3 regions of the Peribacillus muralis genome follow, and region 3 is predicted to be linked to each of the others. Evidence: riboswitches for the same ligand, from Rfam matches in the RefSeq annotation. Region 3 holds a riboswitch; each other region holds the start of a gene.
The links. A riboswitch is a leader RNA that binds a small molecule or an ion and turns the genes downstream of it on or off. The one in region 3 is predicted to bind preQ1.
Positions count from the first base shown of each region.

Region 1 (5,633 bases), 1.7 Mb from region 3:
ATATATCCAGTTCCTTAGCAATGTTTCCATAGCGGGCGACCACATCTTCGATTAAAGGTTCGCCGTTATCCCCGCGCAGCTGCTGTTTTGCAGCTTCAATCAATAAATCCGTCACCTTTATATCATCGGAATTGCGTTTTCCGGGAGCCGAAACGACGACAAACTTCCGCTCCGGATCAGCTGTCACAATTTCGAATACCTTCTTGATTTGTTCACCTGACGCCAGTGAACTTCCGCCAAACTTCGCAACCTTCATCTCGACATCCCCTATTATTATAAAAATTCTGTCAACATTAACTCTCCCTATTATTACGTTTTTCAACGAAACAATCAAGAACAAATTCCTTTAGAGGAGGACAAATGTATTTTCAAAAAGGACAATACGACCATAAAACTGTATGATGACAGGGAAAGGAAAAAACGTTCCATCGCTCTCAATTTTTAAATTTCCGGAGCTTGGATTTCATTCAGCTTTGCTTGAAAAAAGATAGAATACCATTTACCTATAGGTCTGTGTTGCGGTGATTAGACGGTTGCTTCCACTGCAGGCACTCACTTATCCAGAGGGGTACCGGCACCGCTTATTCATTTTCATGTTCGTGTGAATGAGCAAGGATTCTTAGTGAAGGATGACACGCCACAGTTGGTAGCAATTTAGGGAAAAGCAGATAAAATGCGGAGTGAAAAGAAGGATTGGCGGTTATTCGATATGGATGAAAAGCATGAATGCGCAGGCTGCTTAAAGGGGAATCAATACTATTCAAAAGGATTTCGAAAGTAAAATCCTTCGAAACCCTTTTGATATTTCTTCCTTTTTAACGATTATCCACGGTTTCAGGGTATAAGTCATGATTCATCAAGCGGTAATCCGCCATTTCTTCATACTTCGTCCCTGGCCTTCCGTAGTTTGTGTATGGATCGATGGAAATGCCGCCCCGGGGTGTGAACTTGCCCCATACTTCAATATATTTTGGGTCCATCAATTCAATTAGGTCATTCATGATGATGTTCATGCAATCCTCATGGAAATCACCGTGGTTACGGAATGAGAATAAATACAGCTTCAAGGACTTGCTCTCGACCATTTTCACACTTGGAATATAGCTGATGTATATGGTTGCAAAGTCCGGCTGTCCGGTTATCGGGCATAAGCTAGTGAACTCCGGGCAATTGAATTTGACAAAATAATCCCGGTTAGGGTGTTTGTTATCGAACGACTCGAGAATTTCTGGAGCGTAGTCGAATGGATATTTTGTTCCTTGATTCCCAAGCAATGTTATTTCCTTTAATTCTTCTTCTTTTCTTCCAGACATAAAAAGTCCTCCTCTTCCACGCTTGTCGGGGGAGATTCATAAAATGGGCCTCTATATAACAAAAAACCATATCTCTAAAAAGATATGGTTGATTCGCGAAAAATATCAAAGCCATAGTTTTTTTAAGAGGGTGATGCTATGAACCTCTCCCATTATCGGGAAATATATTGAAATAGCCATAGTAAATATAGAAAAAAAAAATCAATCTGTCAATCCAGCTCTCGTAAAATGAGTTTGATTCCTATCCATATTCCGCTTAGAATGGAGAGGAAGATATCCTAATTGAAGGAAGAGAGTATACAAATGTGGATTTTTGCTGCACTCATCACCAGTATATGTTTCGGTATCAATAACAGCATTTTCAAGTGGAGCAGCGGAAAAGGTTACTCCAAGATACATATCCAATTTTTCTTTTACTTTACGGCCTTCATCATGGCACTATTGTATGGCGGGATCGTAGATGGTTTGACCACAAATTGGCTATCCATCTTGCTTGGAGCTGCTATCGGGATCCTTAATGCTAACGGGAATATCCAGATGGGCAGTGCGTTTGAAAAGGGACCGGCAAGCTTGACATCACCGTTGATTGCGGCCAATGCCATCTTCCCCATCCTTTGTGCTGCGATCATTTTTCATGAGCATATTTCTTCGTTGCAGTGGACCGGGATCGCCTGTATGCTCCTTGCTACCCTTGTCATTCAGTATACCCCTAACGCGAAGGGCAATCATCAATATTTCCCCTGGATGATGCATACATCATTTGCAATATTCTCATTCGGTGTACTTGGGATCTTAATGACAACGACCACGCGCCTTCATTTGAACTCACTTGATATCCTGGTATCGATGTATGGCGGCGGAACACTTTATTTGATGGCCGCATCGGGCATGAAGAATGAAAAACTCAAGTTAAACGAAGTGAAAATCGGCTCTCTAGTAGGCTTGTTGAGCATCATTGCTTATGTATGTTATTTCTTCGCTTTAAATACCGGAATTGCCAGCATCATTTTTCCAGTGGTGAGCTTGAACTGTTTAATCGTAGTTTTTGCCGGTTGTTACTTATTCAAGGAAAAACTAAAGTCCTATCAAATTGCAGGGGTTTTGGCAGCCTTGATAGGGATTATCTTAACTAAAATATAAAGAAACGGCCTTGCTTCCATAACACAGCAAGGCCGTTTTCATTTTACCGAGGATGATTTTCCATTTCCTGCACTAAAATTTCACTTTTAATGTCCATGCTATCATTAAAATATTGACAATTTTCACAATATATCAGATAATTATGAATATTAAGCAACATCGTCGTTACGCCGAAATGTTTGATAAATCCTCACCCCCGGGTATACAAGAACCGTACACCCATCCCATTAAACTAAGCATTCAAGAAAGGAAAGATGAATCATGGTAAAAGTTACAGTGAAAGTTGATTATAAAGGGAAATCCTATCAAACGAACGTCCTCACGGATCCTAGTGCAAACCAGGAACAGATTTTACAGCAGGCCCTTCATCAAGTCCAGAAGCAATGGAGTGAATAATAAGAAGCAGGCATCGTTTTCAGATACCTGCTTTTTTTATGTTTTTAGGCTAAATTCCTCAATTTATACGCTTGATGATCCGTTGTCTTTTTATATTAAAAAACAAATAAAACGCTTATCCCCCTCGTCTTATTCATCTCCCTCATATGGAATATTATTCTAATGTAATTTTATTGAAATTTTACCAATTCAAGAACGGTTCTTTTGAGAATAAATTTCATTTAAAAACACCTTTAAAATGTATTAAATTAATAAGCTATTATACTTCTTTTCTTATTATATATCCAACTAATAACCTCATATCCCATTCTTTCACTATCTCTTCATGAACTTTTTGTGACATATGTCACTTTTGATTGTTTTTTTCCATATATGATACTAATATAGAGACGTCAGTTTGTGAACAATGTAACACTCACTCTGAATAACTTGTTATTTAGAATTTCCAATAAAGAAAGAAAGGGGTATCTATATGAAAATGAAATGGGCTTTATTAACTATAATTTTTTCCATCGCGACTGTACTAACTGGTTGCGATAACCCATTAGCTGTGTTGGATCCAAAAGGTCCTGTAGCAGCAAACCAAGCTAATGTGATCATGATTTCAATTTGGACGATGTTGATTATTGTCTTAGTCGTTGTCATTCTCTATGCAATTATGTTATTTAAATACCGCGCTTCCAAGTCAAGCGATGACTATGTACCACCTCACGTGGAAGGAAGTCACGTTCTCGAAGCGATCTGGACAATCATCCCGATCCTTATCGTCATATTCCTTTCAGTTGTCAGTGTTCGCTCGACAAATGAAGTCGAGGCTACACCAAAAGGATATGAAGATCAAGAACCATTAATCATTTATGCTGCATCTTCAAATTGGAAGTGGCATTTCAGTTATCCAGAAGAGGATATCGAAACAGTAAACTACTTGTTCTTACCAACAAACCGACCAATCGAATTTAAGCTTTATTCTTACGGACCGATCTCAAGCTTCTGGATTCCACAGCTAGGCGGACAAAAATATGCGATGAGTGACATGGTGAACACTTTACACTTAGCAGCAGAAACACCTGGTGAGTATATGGGACGAAACGCAAACTTCAGTGGTTCAGGTTTCGCTGAGCATACTTTCAATGTCAAGGCAATGCCTGAAGAAGAATTCACGAAGTGGGTAGATGAAATTCACGGTACCGCTAAGAAATTGACGGAAAGTGAATTTGATAAACTATTGGAACCAGGTCACGTTGGACAATACACATTTAACGGAACACATCTTGACTTCAGACCTGCTCCTGAACATAATCACGGTGCTTCAGGCAATGGTGAATCCGAACACTCCGAACACTCTGATCACGAAGATTCAAAAAAAGCAGATGAAGCAGAAACAGAGCATCAACATTAAGATTTAAAATCACAAGCAGTTATTTAGAATAACTTTTCGAAAGGAGTCACAAAGAGTATGGATTACTTTGATAGATTTGCCGTACCACACAGCTCCCCTATGATTGTCGGTTCACAGATCGCAATCGCGGTTACAGTACTAGCAATACTAGTAGGCGTAACCTATTTTAAAAAGTGGGGCTACCTATGGCGCGAGTGGTTCACAACGGTTGACCATAAACGTATTGGTATCATGTACATTCTCGCTGCACTACTTATGCTTTTCCGTGGTGGAGCCGACGCAATATTGATGCGTGCTCAAACAGCAATACCTGATAATGGATTGTTGGATGGACAGCATTACAATGAGATTTTCACAACACACGGGGTCGTTATGATCCTGTTCATGGCCATGCCATTCATTATCGGTTTAATGAATATCGTCACTCCTCTACAAATTGGAGCTCGTGACGTAGCCTTCCCTCGTTTGAACGCAGTATCTTTCTGGTTGTTCTTTTGGGGAGCGATGTTATTCAACATCTCGTTCGTAGTCGGTGGTTCTCCTGATGCAGGTTGGACAGCTTACTTCCCATTAGCGAGTGTTGAATTCAGTGAATCCGTTGGGATGAACTATTACGCAATTGCGATTCAAATCGCAGGTATCGGTACATTAATGACTGGTATCAACTTTATCGTAACAATATTGAAAATGAGAGCACCTGGTATGACATTGATGAAAATGCCGATGTTCACATGGTCAATTCTTATCACGAACCTTATCATCGTCTTCGCTTTCCCTGTTTTGACAGTGGCACTAGCGTTAATGACAATGGACCGTCTGTTTGGAACCAATTTCTTTACAATGGCTAACGGCGGATCGGATATGCTCTGGGCTAACTTGTTCTGGATTTGGGGACACCCTGAGGTATATATCGTTATCTTGCCTGCCTTCGGTATATACAGTGAGATCATTTCTACATTTGCACGTCGTAACCTTTATGGTTATAAATCAATGGTTGTCTCTATGGTTGCCATTTCCGTTCTATCATTCGTTGTATGGGCTCACCATTTCTTCACGATGGGTCACGGTGCGATGGTTAACGGGATCTTCTCGATTACAACGATGGCGATTGCCGTTCCGACGGGAATCAAGATCTTTAACTGGTTATTCACGCTTTGGAGAGGGAAAATCGAATTTACCGTTCCAATGCTTTACTCATTAGCTTTCATTCCGATCTTCACGATCGGTGGGGTAACGGGAGTCATGCTTGCAATGGCAAGTGCCGATTACCAATACCACAACACCATGTTCTTGGTGGCGCATTTCCACTACGTATTGATTCCGGGTACAGTGTTTGCCGTACTTGCTGGGTTTACGTACTGGTGGCCAAAAATCTTCAACTTCCA
Region 1 covers NZ_CP017080.1:484,309-489,941, reverse strand. Annotated here, with positions in the region: gene ABE28_RS02345 (aspartate kinase) at 1-256, opposite strand, end outside; gene queF (preQ(1) synthase) at 816-1,313, opposite strand; PreQ1 riboswitch class I at 1,421-1,466, opposite strand; gene ABE28_RS02335 (DMT family transporter) at 1,596-2,453, shown strand; gene ABE28_RS24815 (BA3454 family stress response protein) at 2,715-2,849, shown strand; gene qoxA (cytochrome aa3 quinol oxidase subunit II) at 3,322-4,248, shown strand; gene qoxB (cytochrome aa3 quinol oxidase subunit I) at 4,306-5,633, shown strand, end outside.
Region 1: another riboswitch for preQ1. It lies ahead of queF (preQ(1) synthase); the one in region 3 lies ahead of queC (7-cyano-7-deazaguanine synthase QueC).

Region 2 (5,633 bases), 1.7 Mb from region 3:
ATGCTATCGTCCTTGTGCTCAAAGTCAATCCAAATGCGATCGGCGGCAGCCTCCATGGAATTCTTGAGCATGTTGATGAATACTTGCTTTAGTTGATTTCCCTCACAGGAAAGCATCGGTATGTCATTTTTAACAGCCGTTGATATTTGTGCGGAGAATGAATCTGCCTCTGGCTTCAATAATACTTGGACTTCATTCATCAGTTCGACGATTTGGTGCTTGCTGAAAGGAAGCTCCTGTGGCTTTGCAAGCACGAGTAATTCGCTTACGATAAGATTGATCCGGTCCAATTCACTTAGCATAATGGAATAGTATTGTTCATGGGGATGGTCATTCTTTTTAAGTAATTGTACGAAACCTTTTAATGAAGTCAGCGGGTTGCGTACTTCATGGGCAACGCTTGCGGCCAGCTCACCGACTATGGACAATTTCTCGCTTCTTCTTAAACGGGCTTCGGTTTCCCGGATTTGCGTGACTTCTTTGGCATAAGTGATGATTCCGACCAATTCGACACCAATCATCATCGGGACGAACGAACATGAAAGCAGGATCGACTTCCCGTATTTCGTTATAAATTGTATATCTTTTCCTTTTTTTATTCCTTTACGGTTTTCCACGACATATTCACAGGATGTACGAATCAGGTCTGCATCTTCTGGTGAAAAGTCCAGCTTAATGAAGGGGGAGCCGTGAATTTCTGCTTGTTGAAAGCCTGTAACCGTTTCGAACCTTGGATTTACGGTTGTGATCAATCCGTTTAAATCAAGCATGAGCATCGGGTATGGGTTGTGTTCGAATAATGATTTATAGCGTTGTTCACTATCGAATAATTGTTTCTCAGCAGCAACCCTCTCAGTAATGTCCCTGCCAATGACGACGAGCCCTTTTCGGGAACCATCCTCAAAGAACAATGGAACTTTGATCGTATCAAAGGTCTTGTGGTGGCCATCTGGAAGGGGGATGATTTCCTCGCATCTTGAGATTTCCCCTTTTACCCACGTTTCCTCATCGGAAATTTCACAGTAGATCAGCGATTCTTTGTAAAATTCAGTGTATTCCGCAAGCTCACTGTCTTTTTTGCCCTTATAGTTCACATGTTCCAATTGAAATAATTTTAGACCAAAGGAATTGGATTCCAGCCAACGACCATCGCCATCCTTGAAGTTAACGAAATCGACCATCGAGTTAATAAGTGTACGCCGGCGTTGCTCCGCTTCCTTTAATTGCTTGAATTCTTCCCTTTTAGCCAAGTAAAGGTATAAGACCAGGCCTATCGATAAAAGAAAGAAAATGCCTTCCACTCTCTGTAGCTGAATGAAGACTTCTTTGTTTTGAATATTTGTCGTTAAGAAATAGTCGAACACGACTAGTATAAGAACCCCGGAAAGGATATATATACTTAAAATGGAGCGCTTGGACATGGAGATTCTCCCTGATTTTAAGACATTGCAATGGTAAAATTACATACACATTTTAACAAACTATCGAAGAAAAATATATGCACAATCATAAATTAAAAAACAGGAGACGAGGTGGTCACCTGTTTTTTCGGAAGATGCGTTGGTTCTTTTTCTTTTTAACCCGTTTGTAGATCACGAAAAATAATAAAAAGAGCAGTGCGAGTGCAGCTAACGTATATTGGTTCATTTCAACTGTAAGCAGGCCATATGGAATTAGCGATAGAAAGAAAAAGTAAATCAGGTTTCCGAGTGTCGTCGCCACTAAAAAATCCTTGAATGTAACCGAACTGACTCCTGCCGCCAAGTTGATCAGGCTTGTTGGGATAAGCGGGAAAACCCTTCCTGTAAAGACGTACATAAACCCGTGCTCCACAACACTTTCTTGCCACTTTTTATCCAGCTTCTTTAAAAGGAGGTCTTGAAACCAGTTTCTTGCTGCATAGAAGATCAAGCCTGATGCTACTACACTCGAGAACCAACTCCAAAGGTAACCATATAAGAAGCCGAATATCGTGACATTGATCGTCAGGAGCAAAATTAAGGGTATGATTGTAAAAGAATTCTGAACAAACATCAATACGAATGTGACCAAAAAGGTGAGTGAAAGGTTTTCCTTCAATATGCCAATAACTGACTCCAGGTCACTTTTCCATACTAAAGTGAATAGTTCTGCATTTGTTAAAATAAATATTGCGATACCCAACAAAATGATCAAAGTCAGGAATTTTTTCAAAGAGTCACCACCATTCTTACTTATAGTTTACCAGCTCAAGGTTAATTGGTGAAAAAAGAGCTGTCGCATAATGCAGACAGCTCTTTTACAGTATAGTAGGTTCAGGAAGCGATGATTCCTTTAAAGCCACTTTTCAAACTGAATTCTTTTGTCCATTGCATAAATGACGGGTGCACCAATCAAAAGGACAACGAATTCACCAACGGCTGTGGTGCCCCAGCCTAACCAGAATGGTAAACCAAAGGCAAGGTTCAGTTCGATTGCAATCAAGAACATTGTGAACGTGAAAAAGATAATCGTCGCGATCATCCGTCCTTGGACGCCTTTAATGAACCGCGAAACAAAAATGATCAGAAGCAAGGCGAGTATGGATTGCCCGACCCCGAAAACCAAGTCAAATGGAACCATAGGTGAAAAAAGCAGATTCGAAATGAATACACCGCCTACGATGCCATAGATATATTTTTTATTGAATACAATCAGATGGTTCAGTATTTCCGGAACCCGAAATTGGTACGCGCCAAAAGATATTGGTTGAAACACGAATGAGACCGCCACATATAAGGCAGCCAATATCCCGCTTATCACGAGGGTACGATTATTCATTTTTTTCTCTCCTAGTTTTTTATCGTGGGATGGTTACGAACCACGTATAGGTTTTTGCCCGAAACTTAATAGTAGTCGATATATGCCTATTTCGTCAATGTGTAAAGAATGGTTATTGCATGACAAAGCCTCATGTAAGCCAAACGGATTTTTGATTTCTTGCATGGAAGGATGATATTATTTTTATAGAGAAGCAGAAGGAGTGAGAGTGACGTGTCAATTGAAAGTGTCAAACATCATTTTGAAAAATGGAATCTGGAAGGCGAAGTGATGGAGTTCGAAACGTCAAGTGCTACGGTTTATGAGGCAGCGGATACCATTGGCGTCATCCCAGCACGGATCGCTAAGACTCTATCCTTCAGGGGAGAAGGGGACAAGGCGATTTTAGTTGTAGCAGCCGGGGATGCAAAAGTCGATAATAAGAAGTTTCGCCAGACATTCGGCTTCAAGGCAAGGATGCTGGCTCCAGATGAAGTGCTCCAACAGACTGGGCATGCTATCGGCGGCGTTTGCCCATTTGGATTGGCGAATGAGCTGGATGTTTTTCTTGATATATCGATGAAGCGCTTTGAATCAGTATTTCCCGCTTGCGGCAGTACGAATTCTGCGATAAAGCTTACACTTGCACAATTATTTGAATATTCAGGTGCTAAGGAGTGGGTTGATGTGTGTAAGGATTGGGAATAAGCGGGGAGCAGGGATGAAAAGGATATTTTTAAGAAACGGAATTACGCTAGGGTGGACTTAAAGATGATCGTGAAGAAAATTCATAATTGGAGTGTGAAGGATGTTAAGCGGAAGTCATCGAAAAAACAATAGTAGCTACCTTAGTCTTAAAACTCTTTATGAAGAAAACATCACGGTTAAGAGTGTAGCCCAAGAGCTTGAGGCCTGTCATAAAAATGATGAAGCGCTCGTTATACGGAAGGCGCTGGAGAGTAAGAATTTCGATATAATGGCAGTGCAAGATCAAGGGGATATCATCGGATATATCGAAAGGGAAGAGCTTGGTGAAGGGAGGATCTCGAAGTATTTGAGAAGCTTTTCTCCACGGGAGCTTGTTTCGGATTCTACCCCTTTGATTCAACTTCTTCATATTTTTAAAAATAAAACAAGAGTGTTCGTTTTGGAGAATAATTCAATTAAAAAGTTGATAACTCATGCAGACCTTCAAAAGCCGCCCATCAGGATGTTGATATTCGGATATATCACCCTTTTGGAAATGAGGCTGAGCGACATCATTTTGCATAGATTCGGTGATGGTAGCTGGCACTCCATGATCAGCGAGGACCGTTTGGATAAGGCAACTGAATTATATCGGCGCAGAATTGATAAAAATGAAGATATCAACATCATAGAGTGTCTTCAAATCAGTGACAAGTTCGATATTATCCATAAAGATCAGGAAATGAGGCACTTTTTCCAAATTCCCTCAAAAAGTAAGGGAAGGAAGGATGCGAATGCCATCCGGAAATTACGGGATAAAATATCGCATGCTAATGAATTGGGGCTGGACATGTCATGGATGGAGATCATTGAAGTGGTCGAGTGCTGTGGACATCTGCTCGAACTCTCCGAATCATATCAATATGAGAATTAAGAAACCGGCAATCATGCTGGTTCTTTCTCGTGTTTGGAGCTAGATGCCAGAAAAAGCTGCCCATATTAGGCAGCTCCCCCAAGATATCAAAACTCTGGCAGTTGGTCGAGATTGTTTTCCTTGATTCCATCAGGCTCACTCCGCAATATGTCACGTCCATATTTATGGAAGACATCAACATTGGCAAGTTGACCTGCCTTAGCCTCGGAAAGGGCAGTCGGGTAGTCGAGTTCGCGGCCGGAATTCGTCTTGATGGCAATGATATTGTCATCTTCATTTTTCCTGACAGCAATGATTTCTTCCTTTCCAGTTGAATCAGGTTGATTTGCTTGCGGTGTACCCTGCTGTTTATAGGATTCATAGGCTTTTTCAAATTGGTCCATCGTTTAGACACCTCCTATGTATAGGGTGAGCCATTTGTTCTGCAATATACAAATCTCATCCAGGCACTTCCTTGCCAGCCGCATTCAGTATTTACATACGTCTACAGGGTTGACTTTCGGCACGTTTCGAATTCCTTGGAAGTTTCTATATTTTGTAAAAAAAGTAACTTTCGGCATGGGTGAACAGGGATAAACCTACCTAGTTAGAAATCTCCTTATATTGTAAAATGGTGGAGTGAAACTATGAAACTGGGAGGCAATCTATGAAAAAACAATTTCTATCATTTACATTAGCTGCTGGAATGGTATTTGGTGCATCAGGGACAACGACTGCATTGGCAGCAACACACCCTGCTCCAGCGCATCATGCAGCGTCCGCAGATAAGCAGGTCGTTAATAGGATCGAAGTCGACAAGATCTACAGAAATATTGCATACCTCTCAAAAACACCTCGAGTGGCCGGGACTGAATCAGAGTACAAGGCCGTCCAGTTCATCAAAAAGCAATTCAAATCATATGGTTATAAAGCCAATATCGAAGAGTTCAATTTTTTATCCTATACTGATCCAAATCGGGTCGAGCTATCCATTGATGGCTTTGATGCGGAAATCAAGCCAAATCATTTAACTTATTCAGTGAATGGAAATCCATCAGGTGAAGTGGTCTATGCCGGCCTAGGAACGAAGGAAGAGCTTGAAGAAGCAAGTGTCACTGGGAAGATTGCCCTTATTCAAAGAGGAAGTTTCACTTTTGCAGAGAAGGTATTGAACGCAGCAGAAAAAGGGGCGGCTGGTGTCATACTGTACAATAATGCAGATGGCGAATTGAACGGGACCCTCGGAGGGGTTAAT
Region 2 covers NZ_CP017080.1:442,274-447,906, forward strand. Annotated here, with positions in the region: gene ABE28_RS02125 (PAS domain-containing sensor histidine kinase) at 1-1,421, opposite strand, end outside; gene ABE28_RS02130 (TVP38/TMEM64 family protein) at 1,537-2,193, opposite strand; gene ABE28_RS02135 (QueT transporter family protein) at 2,314-2,799, opposite strand; PreQ1 riboswitch class I at 2,805-2,849, opposite strand; gene ABE28_RS02140 (YbaK/EbsC family protein) at 3,013-3,486, shown strand; gene ABE28_RS02145 (hypothetical protein) at 3,587-4,399, shown strand; gene ABE28_RS02150 (DUF3892 domain-containing protein) at 4,486-4,782, opposite strand; gene ABE28_RS02155 (M28 family peptidase) at 5,046-5,633, shown strand, end outside.
Region 2: another riboswitch for preQ1. It lies ahead of ABE28_RS02135 (QueT transporter family protein); the one in region 3 lies ahead of queC (7-cyano-7-deazaguanine synthase QueC).

Region 3 (5,633 bases):
GCTTTTACACAAAAAATAGCGATTGTCATACCTCGTGCATGATTGCCTAAAACATGAAATGCGCTAAAGTTAATCCAATTTTTTTAAAAAATGCCTAGTTTCTTCTATTAATATAGTGTTAATAGAAGAAACAAAAAAAGCCCAGAAATGATTCCTGGGCTTTCGTTTATATATTGTATTTAACTGGAGCTGTCAGAGTACGTCATTCACAAATGATTTTTTAGGAAAGGGGGTCAACTGGATTTCTTTCGATCGGAAATCTCGTGATCGGCGCCTTTTTTACCACCTTCAATAACATAAAGCATAGGAGCTAATCTCCTTTTTACTCCGGTTTCAGGATTGAGTTTCATATAGCTTTCGTATTCTTTGCGAAAGAATTCGTCGGTTTCCCGTTCCAGCGCTTTCCTTTTGTTAAACTCTGCTATGAATTTAAATAGATGCTTCATATGAATTCCTCCTTGTGGGGTTAAAAGGTCTTGGTTTAATAGTAACACAAAACTGGTGAGAATTAACCTTATTTTACAATTTTGGAGAAAAAGATAGATTTATATGGTAATAAAGTCTTGGAGGTGGTCGTTGTGTAAGAAATCGTGATATTGAATTGCTCAATACATATACCTAGGTTTTGTAATGGGTAGAATATTCCTTGAGGTATATTCATTATACACTAAATATTCTGATAATGCTTACCTTCTATTTATTCCCCGGATCGGAAGAGATGAAACAATTCGATTGTCGAGGAAAAAATGAAAATTCCTGCCTGGAAATGGCAGGAATTTGCTAAAGTCATAATTGGAACTTCTTTACCTGTTCAGTCAGTTGCACAGCGGATGATGCGAGCTCGCCGGCATGATTAGTGATTTCATCCATGGCCGAGCTGGATTGCTGAGCCGATGCGGAGACCTGCTCGATTCCTGCTGCGGATTCTTCGGAGACGGCTGCGATGTCTTCAATGGCCGTATTGATGTTTCTACTATTAGTAGAGATGTAGGTCAGTTCGTCTGTAATATGTTGGATTTTCGTACCCATATCCTCGACTGAGCGATTGATCGTTTCAAAGGTTTGACCGGTAAGGGTGATTTGTTTCGTGCCCTCATCGACCTGGCGATACCCGTCTTCTAAGGATCGGACGACGTTTTTTGAACCAGTTTGTATCGTGCCTGCAATTTCGGTAATATCCCCTACGGAATGTGTGACCTCTTCAGCGAGTTTTCGGACTTCATCCGCGACGACGGCAAATCCCTTGCCATGTTCGCCGGCACGGGCAGCTTCTATGGCGGCATTCAATGCCAATAAGTTGGTTTGGTTGGAAATGTCCTTGATGACCTGAACGAGCTGCGAGATTTGCTGTGATTGGGAATCCAGCCCTTTCACCTGCTCGACGGCATTTTTGACGATGGTATCGATCGTATTCATTTGCTGCACGGAGCTGCGCATCAGAATGCTTCCTTCCTTCGTAAGGGAAAGGATTTCGTTTGAACTCATGAATACCGCGCCGCCAGCATGATGGGCCTGTTCGATTTTGCTGGTGAAATCCTCCATCATGCGAACCATTTCCGTTGCCCGGTTGGCTTGCGAGTCCGAGCCCTCCGAAAGTTCATGCATCGTGGTCGCTATCTGCCTGCTGCCCTGTTGCCCTTCATGAGCTGATTGGGTCAGGTCTTGGCTTTGGGTGGATACGGATTCGGATACATCCAGCATTTTTTCGATCGTTTCACGCAGGTTATTCTGCATTTGATTGGCAGATTCCGTTAATTCGCCGATTTCATCATTTGATTTGCGTTCCAGCGGCTCGTGGTTTAACTCTCCAGCTGCCACCAATTTCATCCTATCCCTGATTTTAAGAAGGGGGACGGTAATGAGGTGGGCCGTGACGACCGCGAGCAGCACGCCAATGATGACGACGGCAATGGATATGATGATACTTGTCGTCTTGACTGACTTCGCACTGGCCATGACGGTTTCGCCTGAAGCTTCGATCAATTCCTCTTGTTCCGAAGCAAGACCCTTAAAGCCTTCCATTACCTCATTGCTTATCGGCGCCACTTCGTTTTTAAGGATTTCTTTTGCACGTTCTTCATTTCCTTTTTCATATTGTGGGAACACCCGATCGACAATCATCGTTTTCCAATCCACGCTTTTCTCGATCAGATCCTTCGCTTTTTCCGAGTCGTTTAAGGTCAAGAGATTGTCCTGGATGTTTTGGCTATCTTCGGTATATTGTAAGAACTTGTCTTTATAGCTTTCGTCGCCGTATAAAATATAAGCTCTTGCGAACGCCGTCCTTTGCGAGAGATTATTCAGCAGCTTTTCGTTCTCGATCAGAAGGGGCAGCTCCCTTTCAATGATATCCTGCGAATGTACAAGTGACTTGTTGCTGCTATAAATATTGAATGCTCCTAAGATGATACATAATGATATGATGAGTGAAAATGACACCAATATCTTTCCTCTAATGCTTCTCAAATGAATGGACCCCTTTATCAATAAGTTTGTTCACTTATTTATCGGAAAATAATGAAATATGTTAATTGGATCGTATGAAATGGTCCAGTTGCTCCATTTATAAACATCTTGATTTCTTCCCGTTTTCAAGTTACGATTAATTAGGAAAAATAGCATATTCCGCATTATGGCGGAAGAGGTTCTAGCTACCCTCTCAAAAAAACTAAGGAGAAACAGTACTCTATTCTTAGGGTGCTGTTTTTTTCCGTAAAAAGGAGTTTTATAGAAATGAACAAGAAAGAAAAGGCAGTGGTTGTATTTAGCGGAGGGCAGGACAGTACGACATGTCTGTTTTGGGCAATGGAAAGATTCGAGGAAGTGGAGGCGGTGACGTTCGATTATAATCAGCGGCACAGCTTGGAAATCGAATGCGCCCAACAGATCGCCAAGGAGCTGGGCATCAACCATCATATCCTTGACATGTCGCTGCTGAACCAGCTGGCGCCCAATGCGCTGACGAGAAGTGACATTGCAGTGGAGGACGGTGAAGACGGCGAATTGCCATCAACGTTCGTCCCTGGGAGGAACTTGCTGTTCCTTTCATTTGCCGGGGTGCTTGCCAGCCAGATTGGGGCTAAACATATTGTCACAGGTGTCTGTGAAACGGATTTCAGCGGTTATCCGGACTGTCGAGATGTATTCGTTAAATCGATGAACGTAACCTTGAACTTGTCGATGGACCAGTCATTCGTAATTGATACGCCGCTTATGTGGCTGAATAAAGAAGAAACGTGGGAGCTTGCAGATCAGCTTGGCGCGTTTGAATTCGTCCGTGACAAGACGCTTACTTGCTATAATGGCGTCATATCTGACGGCTGTGGAGAATGTCCTGCCTGTAAGCTGCGCCAAAAAGGACTGGACGACTATGTAAGCAGACGGGGGGACCTCTCATGATGTATGGCTTTACAATCGTCGATAAGCTTCAAAAAATAGATGAAGATATACAGCGCAGCCAGCTGAACTATACAAAGAAACGGGTATTGGTCAGCAAGGAATTCACTTTTGACGCAGCACACCATCTGCACGACTATGAGGGGAAATGCAAGAATCTTCATGGTCACACATATAAGGTCATCTTTGGAGTGAGCGGATACACGGATTCACGAGGTTTGATGATGGATTTCGGTGATATGAAGGAAATATGGAAAAATGAGATTGAAATCCACCTCGATCACCGTTATTTGAACGAAACGCTGCCGCCCATGAATACAACAGCTGAAAATATGGTTGTCTGGATATATGAAAAAATGGCCGAAGCCCTTTCGTTAAAGGATTATCAGGGGGCAAGAGTCGAATTTGTCCGCCTCTATGAAACACCGACCAGTTATGCTGAGGCCAGACGGGAGTGGATGGAAAGTGAGTAAGCTTCCGGTAATGGAAATCTTCGGCCCGACCATCCAAGGTGAGGGAATGGTCATTGGTCAAAAGACGATGTTCGTCCGGACTGCTGGCTGCGATTATTCCTGTTCTTGGTGTGATTCAGCCTTTACCTGGGATGGATCAGGGAAGGAAGATACCGTCCAAATGACCGCAGAAGAAATTTGGGATGAGCTGAAGCGAATTGGTGGTTCGGCTTTTTCCTTCGTGACCATATCTGGAGGGAATCCTGCACTTTTGAAAAATCTAAACGGTTTGATCGCCTTGCTGCACGAGCATGAAATGAAAATCGGTGTCGAAACACAAGGCAGCCGTTGGCAGGATTGGTTTCTCGATATTGATGAATTGACTTTATCACCTAAGCCCCCGAGCTCCGGAATGAACACGGATTTTACGGTGCTCGATCGAATCATGGAGAACCTTGCCGACGGAAACCCTAACAATCATGTTTCATTGAAAATCGTCGTCTTTAATGAAGAAGATTACCAGTATGCCAAACGTATACATGGAAGGTACCCTGGCATTCCTTTTTATCTGCAGGTCGGCAATGACGACAGCAGGACGGCTGATGATCAGCAATTGATAGGCCGATTATTGAAAAAATATGAAGAGCTGATCGATAAAGTGATAGCCGATGATGAATTGAATGACGTGAAGGTTCTGCCGCAGCTGCATACCTATATATGGGGCAACAAGCGGGGCGTGTAAAGAAGAGGAGGCAGTGTGAAGCATATTCACACTGCCTTTTCTCTTAAACTCTTTGTATATGTGTAGCTTTGAATGAAGTGGCGTATTTAAGCCCATAGCCCAAAAAACGATCCATGCCGATATGCGCCGTCCAAATTAATCCGATCATCAACAGGTTATCCAGCCTTAAATAAATGGCCGACAGGATCAGAAATATAGGGAGGGTATAGGTATGGAATACGTTATAAACCTTTGCTCCTGCATGTTCATCAAACAGATAGGCCACCATCGAAACATCAGGGGAAAAAAGCAACAAAAGGAACATCCACCAGCTGAAATCGTATAAGGAATACACATAAACCATGGCGAAAAAGATTATGAGCCCTTCGGTATGGAGAAGTTTCTTTACCATATTCAAGCCTCCTGAAGGTTAATTGACCAATGGTCAGTGTTATTTATAAAATATTCTTCGTGATGTTTTTTACGTGGAATTGCGCTAAACCCTTTACATCTTGGAAGGATAGATCGGTATTGATATAAAAGGTGATAAAGCCGTGCAGAGAAAGGAAAATGGACCAAATGGACGCAGGGTCGAGTTTATGATCGGTCAGTTCTGCCATCGACTGGATAAGCTTTTCATAGGTCTTGGTAGAATCGATTTGCAATAAATGCTGAATTTCCTTTTCCTTGGATAGAAACATGATGGAATAATGATTTTGCTGAGTCAAGCCGAATTCGATAAAGCACAATAAGACCTTTTCCAATTTTTGCTGAGGGAGATTGTCGGACAGCAGGATTTCATCGATTAAGAGATTTAAAGCGAAAAAATCCGATTTCACCAAGCCATAAAAGATTTCTGCCTTATTTTTAAAATGATAATAAATGGCTCCGTGACTGCAATTCAATGTTTTCGCCAATTGCCTCATGGAAACGCTCGAATACCCGACGGTGGCAAAAAGGTGTCTAGCTTCCTTCAGAATCATTTCCTTTGATAATTCTTTATCTGCCGATTTCCTTGGTGACATCAGAGCACCTCCTTATTTATTAACCAATGGTCAATTAAA
Region 3 covers NZ_CP017080.1:3,658,387-3,664,019, reverse strand. Annotated here, with positions in the region: gene ABE28_RS17820 (hypothetical protein) at 234-446, opposite strand; gene ABE28_RS17815 (methyl-accepting chemotaxis protein) at 787-2,466, opposite strand; PreQ1 riboswitch class I at 2,636-2,678, shown strand; gene queC (7-cyano-7-deazaguanine synthase QueC) at 2,734-3,399, shown strand; gene queD (6-carboxytetrahydropterin synthase QueD) at 3,399-3,869, shown strand; gene queE (7-carboxy-7-deazaguanine synthase QueE) at 3,862-4,590, shown strand; gene ABE28_RS17795 (DUF4260 domain-containing protein) at 4,634-4,981, opposite strand; gene ABE28_RS17790 (TetR/AcrR family transcriptional regulator) at 5,025-5,594, opposite strand.